2 regions of the Pseudomonas sp. S2_B07 genome follow, and region 2 is predicted to be linked to the other one. Evidence: predicted binding sites of a transcription regulator. Region 2 holds the regulator's gene; the other holds the start of a gene.
The links. Region 2 encodes sigma-54, which starts transcription at its own class of promoters, with help from an activator protein. Its sites were predicted from a motif close to ANTGGCATNNANNTTGCTNT; they were not measured.
Positions count from the first base shown of each region.

Region 1: AB4N43_RS07780 (circularly permuted type 2 ATP-grasp protein) is a predicted target of sigma-54. The motif match lies at 1,941-1,960, and genes of this name have one in related genera.

Region 1 covers NZ_CP162769.1:1,683,315-1,687,528, forward strand. Annotated here, with positions in the region: gene AB4N43_RS07775 (alpha-E domain-containing protein) at 1-487, opposite strand, end outside; gene AB4N43_RS07780 (circularly permuted type 2 ATP-grasp protein) at 500-1,909, opposite strand; gene AB4N43_RS07785 (ribonuclease E inhibitor RraB) at 2,307-2,648, opposite strand; gene AB4N43_RS07790 (hypothetical protein) at 2,864-3,097, opposite strand; gene speE (polyamine aminopropyltransferase) at 3,317-4,192, opposite strand.
Region 2 covers NZ_CP162769.1:2,645,764-2,649,977, forward strand. Annotated here, with positions in the region: gene lptB (LPS export ABC transporter ATP-binding protein) at 1-646, shown strand, start outside; gene AB4N43_RS12315 (RNA polymerase factor sigma-54) at 830-2,323, shown strand; gene hpf (ribosome hibernation-promoting factor, HPF/YfiA family) at 2,398-2,706, shown strand; gene ptsN (PTS IIA-like nitrogen regulatory protein PtsN) at 2,719-3,183, shown strand; gene rapZ (RNase adapter RapZ) at 3,186-4,043, shown strand; gene AB4N43_RS12335 (HPr family phosphocarrier protein) at 4,059-4,214, shown strand, end outside.

The DNA.
Region 1 (4,214 bases), 960 kb from region 2:
TGAAGCGGAACGCATCGTTACGCATGATGGTGCCGTAGGACGCGCCCCGGAACAGGTGGGAACGTTCCTTGATCCACTCGCAAAAACGGCTCATGCCATAGCGGCTCAAGCCCTGTTCGGCGATCCCGCGAATTTCCAGCCAGGTGGCGTTTATGTTTTCCCACATGTCGGCGGTGATTCGCCCACGCACCGCATGGGCACTGGCTCGCGCCGAACCGAGGCAGCTGTAGATGCTCGCCGGGTTGGCCGCATCGAGGGCGAAGAAATGCAACAGCCGTTCGGCATGCAACTCGCCGTGGCGCTCCAGGTAATCGTCCAGGGTGCCGGTGATCAGCAGCGGCATGGCGAGTTCGTGCAGCCCGTTGCCGCGACCATCCTGCGGCATCAGCGACAGCGAATAACTGATGTCGAGCATCCGTGCGAGGTTTTCCGCCCGCTCCAGGTAACGCGACATCCAATACAAATCCGAGGCAGTTCTACTTAACATGGCAGGCTTCCTTCAATCCTCGACCACCCAGGTGTCCTTGGTTCCGCCACCCTGGGAGGAATTCACCACCAGAGAGCCTTCACGCAAAGCAACACGGGTCAAACCGCCGGGCACGACCCGGGTTTCGCGGCCAGACAATACAAACGGACGCAGGTCGATGTGGCGTGGCGCAATGCCGTTTTCGACAAAGGTCGGACAGGTCGACAGGGACAACGTCGGTTGCGCGATGTACGCGTGGGGCTTGGCTTTGATCCGTGCACGGAACGATTCGATTTCCGCCGCCGTCGCCGCCGGCCCCACCAGCATTCCGTAACCGCCAGAGCCCTGGGTTTCCTTGACCACCAGATCCGGAAGATTGGCCAGCACGTGGGACAGTTCGGAGGGATTGCGACACTGGAACGTCGGCACGTTCTTCAGGATCGGCTCCTCGTCGAGGTAGAAACGGATCATGTCGGTGACAAACGGGTACACCGACTTGTCGTCCGCCACCCCGGTGCCGATGGCATTCGCCAGCACGACGTTGCCGGAACGGTACGACGACAGCAGCCCCGGAACACCCAGCATCGAATCCGGATTGAACGCCAGCGGATCGAGGAACGCATCGTCGAGGCGACGGTAGATCACGTCGACAGCTTTCGGCCCGTCCGTGGTGCGCATGAACACCTTGTCATCGCGCACGAACAGGTCCGCGCCCTCCACCAGTTCAACCCCCATTTCCCGAGCCAGAAAGGCATGCTCGAAAAATGCGCTGTTGAAGCGACCCGGCGTCAACACCACCACGCTCGGGTTATCGATCGGGCTGGAGCTTTTCAGGGTATCCAGAAGCAGATTCGGATAGTGATCGATAGGCGCAATGCGTTGCGCCGCAAACAGTTCGGGGAACAGGCGCATCATCATCTTGCGGTCTTCGAGCATGTAGCTGACGCCGCTCGGTGTACGCAGGTTGTCTTCGAGCACGTAGTACGTGCCGTCGCCGTCGCGCACCAGATCGACACCTGAGATGTGCGAATAGATGTCCCGGTGCAGATCCAGCCCTTGCATCGCCAACTGGTATTGCTCGTTGGCCAGCACTTGCTCGGCCGGGATGATGCCGGCCTTGATGATGCGCTGCTCGTGATAGAGGTCGGCAAGGAACATGTTCAGTGCCTTGACCCGCTGAATGCAGCCGCGCTCGACGACCCGCCATTCGCTGGCAGGAATGCTGCGGGGGATGGTGTCGAAGGGAATCAGGCGCTCTGTCCCCTGCTCGTCCCCGTAGAGCGTGAAGGTTATCCCGGCGCGATGAAATAACAGATCGGCCTCGCGTCGCCGTTGTGCCAGAAGCTCGTCAGGCGTTTCGGCCAGCCAACGGGCAAACTCCCGATAATGCGGGCGGACCTGGCCGCCGGCATCGTACATTTCATCAAAATAGGTGCGGATCATGCCGTACTCCTTGTCACCCGGACATCTAGGCTTCGCAAGGCCCGTGCCAGCGGCAGAAACGCTTTGATATCAATCGGTTGGATAATCGCTCCGTTTTCACCGCACCATTCCTGTGCAGCAAACGCCCCAACCTGACAGCCCCCGCTTCATTGCAAGGCGACGTTGTCGCCTATCACCAGCATAGTCAGAGTTGATTTCACTGCCCGGGCGCCGGCGGGGATAATCCGCGCATTCGCTGGATAAACAGCCCGAACTTCCCTTTAGCCGCCTGCTCAGGCGGCTTTTTTTTGCGCCGGATTCTTGTTTCAGGGTTTTGCCGGACGTGTTTTACGACCCTCCGCAAACTAAAACGGCCAACCCGAAGGTCAGCCGTTAGTGCGTGTCACTGTTCATAGGATTATGCGAGTAGCCCTCGTACCTCCTGCTTGACGCCCCATCCTTCGATGATGCCGCCCAGAGGCTCGACCACCGCCTCGAAGCCTTGCTCGAAATCGCCGATGTCATCGTAAGTGGCGTACATGACTTTGCTCAGTTCGAGCGCCCATGCCCCGTCGTCGCGCACACTGATTTGCGCATTCAGGGATTCGCCACGGTAATGACCTGCTGCTCTGCGGGCCCGCTCCTCGTCGGGAAAAATGGCGTAGAACTCGATGGGGTGGAATCTTGAAAAGTCGAAACCGCCTTCTTTCATGCGGCGCAGCACTGAGCTGCTGATGTCTTCTTGATAGGCTGTGCTCATGAAACGTCCCCCTCATATAGTGATGGATAGACTTTCCGTATTCCCGGCACGCGCAACCGAGTGGTGCGCGCGATGCGGCAACCTCGTTGCCGGTGGGAAGCAAGCATGTAGCTGACAAGACCAGACCTTAGCGATCCGTTCGCTGATCTCGATTGCAGAGTAGCCTCAAGAGAGAGCCGCTGCCAAGGCCTGAATGAGAATGAGACAGGAGAGGTTCAGATTGGCGTGATGCCGAGGATTTGTATGCTGTTCTGGGCTTTGAGACTTTTGACGCTCGCATCAGCGGTTCGCCCTTCCAGATCATTCAGATCCAGTTTGGCAGCGACGGGAAGAAGTCGGGCCTTGATGAGTTTGGCGGCGTGCTCGTTATCCGGACACTCGTTGCACTCAAAGACTTCATCGACTGTTTCACCGTGATCATCCACGAAAGTGATTTTCCACTTTTGCATCAGTGCCTCCTCGATAAAGCCCATGGATGGGCCTACATGCATCTGGACTTTTGCGCTGACTGATCGTTCAAACGAATTGCGGTGTTCTGACAGGAAACCGGTTGCCGTTTTTGTAGGAGTGAGCCTGCTCGCGATAGCAATCTGTCAGTCAATAATCATGTGACTGACACACCGCTATCGCGAGCAGGCTCCCTCCTACACAGGGGGTGTGTACAACCCTTAGTCGTTGCTTGGCTTGTTCACCGCTTGCAGCACGTATTGCGGCAAGGCGAAGGCGCCGATGTGGATCTCTGGATTGTAGTAGCGGGTGATGATGCCGCTGCCGGCGAAACGCTGTTGCAGGGTTTCACGGGACAATTTGCGATAAGCGGTATCGGTCGCGCCCCAGGCAAATGTCATCGAGCCACCGATGTAGGTCGGCACGGCCGCCTGATAGAAGTGCCAGTCCGGGAACAGGCTGCGCAGACGCCCGGCGGTGGTTTTGACTTCTTCGATCTGCATGAACGGGGTGCCGTTCTGGGTGACCAGGATGCCGCCTTCGTTCAGGCAGCGACGGCAGGCCTGGTAGAAGTTTTCCGAGAACAGCACTTCACCCGGACCGATCGGGTCGGTGGAATCAGAAATGATCACGTCGAACTTTTCAGTCGTGGTGGCGACGAAACGCATGCCGTCGTCGATCACCAGGTTCAGACGAGGATCTTCGAACGCACCTTTGGAGTGGTTTGGCAGGAATTCCTTGCACATGTCGACGACGGTGCCATCGATCTCGACCATGGTGATGTGTTCGATGCTGCGGTGCTTGGCCACTTCACGCAGCATGCCGCCGTCGCCGCCACCGATGATCAGCACGCGCTTGGCGCTGCCGTGCGCCAGAATCGGCACGTGGGTGAGCATTTCGTGATAGATGAATTCGTCGGCTTCGGTGGTCTGGATCACGCCGTCCAGCGCCATCACCCGACCCATGCGCGGGTTTTCGAAGATGACCAGGTGCTGGTGTTCGGTGCGCACTTCGTGCAGCAGTTTTTCCATGCGAAAACGCTGGCCATAGCCTTCGTAGAGGGTTTCCAGGTATTCGCTGGCAGGGGTAGTGCTCATGGGAAGTGCTCCGATGAATGCG
Region 2 (4,214 bases):
CAGCGGTCAAATCGTCGGCCTGCTGGGTCCCAACGGCGCCGGCAAGACCACCTGCTTCTACATGATTGTCGGCCTGGTGCAGGCCGATCAGGGCCGTGTGCTGATCGATGATCTGGACGTCAGCCACCAGCCGATGCACGGTCGTGCAAAGGCCGGTATCGGCTATCTGCCGCAAGAAGCGTCGATCTTCCGCAAACTCTCGGTGGCCGACAACATCATGGCGATCCTCGAGACCCGCAAGGAACTCGACAAGGCCGGGCGTCGCAAAGAGCTGGAAAGCCTGCTGCAGGAATTCCACATCAGCCACATCCGCGACAACCTCGGCATGAGCCTGTCGGGTGGTGAACGCCGCCGCGTGGAAATCGCTCGCGCACTGGCCACCAATCCGAAATTCATCCTGCTCGACGAACCTTTCGCCGGCGTGGACCCGATTTCGGTCGGCGACATCAAGCAGATCATCTACCACCTCAAGGCCAAAGGCATTGGCGTGCTGATCACTGACCACAACGTCCGTGAAACCCTGGATATCTGCGAAACGGCCTACATCGTCAACGATGGCCAGCTGATTGCCGAAGGCGACTCCGCCACTATCCTGGCCAACGACCTGGTTAAAGAAGTTTATCTGGGCCATGAGTTCCGCCTGTAAGCGTTGAGGTGTCTGGCTAGTCGACTGAGCGCTTACGACGATAAAAATCAACAGGTTTTTATTGTTACAGCGCTCTAGGCAAACACTTCAGTTTCAGGCATATAATTTGCTTATGTTTGGCGCTCCGGCGCCCTGTAGTGGATGGCGCATGTGCGCCGGCGAATAAGGTGTTAAGCCCCTGCCATGAAACCATCGCTAGTCTTGAGAATGGGCCAGCAGCTGACGATGACACCGCAGCTGCAACAGGCCATCCGCCTGCTCCAATTGTCGACCCTGGACCTGCAACAGGAAATCCAGGAGGCCCTGGAGTCCAATCCGATGCTCGAACGCCAGGAAGAAGGCGACGACTTCGACAACGCCGACCCCTTGGCCGACAAAGCCGAACAGCAACCCAATGCCGATGTTTCGGAACCCTCCTACCAGGAAACCGCCCCGACGGTGGACAACCTCGAGGAAGGTGACTGGAACGAGCGCATTCCCAACGAACTGCCCGTCGACACGGCCTGGGAAGACGTCTACCAGACCAGCGCCAGCAGCCTGCCGAGCAACGATGACGACGAATGGGACTTCACCACTCGCACTTCGGCTGGCGAGAGCCTGCAAAGCCACCTGCTCTGGCAACTGAACCTGGCACCGATGTCCGACACCGATCGCCTGATCGCCGTGACCCTGATCGACTGCATCAACAATCAGGGCTACCTGGATGAAACCCTGGAGGAGATCCTCGAAGCCTTCGATCCGGAACTGGACATCGAACTGGACGAAATCGAAGCCGTCCTGCACCGCATCCAGCAATTCGAACCGGCCGGCATCGGCGCTCGCAACCTGGGCGAATGCCTGCTGCTGCAATTGCGCCAATTGCCCGCCAAGACGCCTTGGCTGGCCGAAGCCAAGCGCCTGGTCTGCGACTACATCGATTTGCTCGGCAGTCGCGACTACAGCCAGCTGATGCGCCGCATGAAGCTCAAGGAAGATGAACTGCGCCAGGTCATCGAACTGGTCCAGAGTCTCAACCCGCGCCCCGGCTCGCAGATCGAATCCAGCGAAGCCGAGTACGTCGTTCCAGACGTGATCGTGCGCAAGGACAACGAACGCTGGCTGGTGGAACTGAACCAGGAGTCGGTTCCAAGGCTGCGGGTCAACGCCCAGTACGCCGGGTTTGTCCGTCGCGCCGACACCAGCGCCGACAACACCTTCATGCGCAATCAGCTGCAAGAGGCCCGCTGGTTCATCAAGAGCCTGCAAAGCCGCAACGAAACCCTGATGAAAGTTGCCACCCAGATCGTCGAGCATCAGCGCGGCTTCCTCGAATACGGCGACGAAGCCATGAAGCCGCTGGTCCTGCATGACATCGCCGAAGCGGTAGGCATGCACGAATCGACGATTTCACGGGTGACCACGCAAAAATTCATGCATACCCCTCGGGGTATTTATGAGTTGAAATATTTTTTCTCCAGTCACGTCAGCACCTCCGAAGGCGGCGAATGCTCGTCCACGGCGATCCGCGCGATCATCAAAAAACTGGTTGCCGCGGAAAATCAGAAAAAGCCGTTGAGTGACAGCAAGATCGCTGGTTTACTGGAGGCACAAGGCATTCAGGTGGCTCGCCGCACCGTCGCCAAGTACCGCGAATCCTTAGGGATCGCGCCTTCGAGCGAACGCAAGCGGTTGATGTAGAGCCACGCCACAGCGTTCCAGTGGTAGATCATCTGATCTACCGCTTTATGCACTGGCAACGAAGGAGAAGCTGTATGCAAGTCAACATCAGTGGACACCAACTGGAAGTGACCGAACCCCTGCGCACCTACATCGGCGAAAAACTCGAACGATTAGAGCGGCATTTCGACAAGATCACCAACGTGCAGGTCACGATGACGGTCGAGAAGCTGAAGCAGAAAATCGAAGCCACCCTGCATATTCCCGGCAGTGAAGTGGTCGCCAACGCGGAGCATACCGATATGTACGCGGCGATCGACTCACTGACCGACAAGCTGGATAAACAACTCAAAAAGCATAAGGAAAAGACCCAGAGCCTCCTCCAGGGTGCAACCGGTCGTTAACACTCCCAACCCATGATCCGACTTGAAAACATCCTGACCCCCGGCCGTTCCCTCGTGAACGTGCCGGGCGGCAGTAAAAAGAAAGCCCTCGAACAAATTGCCAACCTGATCGCCCGGGAAGTGCCGGATCTGGAGATGCAAGATGTCTTCGAGGCTTTGATTGCCCGTGAAAAACTCGGCTCGACCGGTTTTGGCAACGGCATCGCCATCCCCCACTGCCGCCTGAAGGATTGCAAGTCGCCCATCAGCGCCTTGATGCACCTCGACGCCCCTATCGATTTCGACGCCATCGACGGCGCTCCGGTTGACCTGTTGTTCGTACTGCTGGTCCCGCAAGCGGCTACCGATGCGCACCTTGAACTGCTCCGCCAGATCGCCAGCATGCTCGATCGCAAGGAGGTGCGGGAAAAACTGCGTAGTGCTCAGAGTAACGAAGCCTTGTATAAGGTTGTTCTGGAAGAGCAAAACGGTCACTAATCATGCGCTTGATCATCGTCAGTGGCCGTTCCGGCTCAGGTAAAAGTACCGTACTCGATGTTCTCGAGGACAACGGCTACTACTGCATCGACAACCTGCCCGCCGGCTTGCTGCCGGAACTGGCCGAACGCGCACTGATTCATACCGAATTGGCACAGCCGTTGGTCGCCGTGTCCATCGATGCGCGTAACCTGCCGAGCCACCTGTCACGCTTTCCCGAACTGCTCGAAGAAGTCCGTAGCCGGCACATCAAGTGCGATGTGCTGTACCTGGACGCCGACGAAGAAACCTTGCTCAAGCGCTTTTCCGAAACCCGTCGGCGTCACCCGCTGAGCACCCCCAACCGTTCGTTGGCCGAGGCGATCGAGGACGAAAGCAATCTGCTGGGTCCGATCGTCGATCTGGCCGACCTCAAGATCAACACCACGAATCTGAACCTGTACCAGCTGCGCGACACCATCAAGCTGCGCCTGCTGAACCAGCCGGAAGCCGGTACTGCCTTTCTGGTCGAGTCGTTCGGATTCAAGCGTGGCATGCCGGTGGACGCGGACCTGGTGTTCGACGTGCGTTGCCTGCCCAACCCTTACTGGAAGCCGGAGCTGCGTGCGCAGTCGGGGCTCGATCAACCGGTGGCCGAGTACCTCGCCGCTCAACCGGACGTCGAAGAAATGTTCCAGGACATATCGTCGTATCTGCTCAAGTGGCTGCCGCGCTTTGCCGCCAGCAACCGTGCTTATGTCACCATTGCCATTGGCTGCACCGGCGGGCATCACCGCTCCGTCTACCTGACCGAACGTCTGGGCCAGGTTCTGCAACAATCCCTGAAGAACGTCCAGGTCCGCCACCGCGACCTCAGCTAAAGGATTCACACCGCGATGCCTGCTCTGGAAATCGAAATCATCAACAAGCTGGGCCTGCATGCCCGTGCTTCTGCAAAATTCGTCGGGGTCGCCGGCGAGTTCAAGGATTGCACGATCAGAGTAGGACGCACTCCGGAATCCACGGTCGACGGCAAAAGCATCATGGCAATG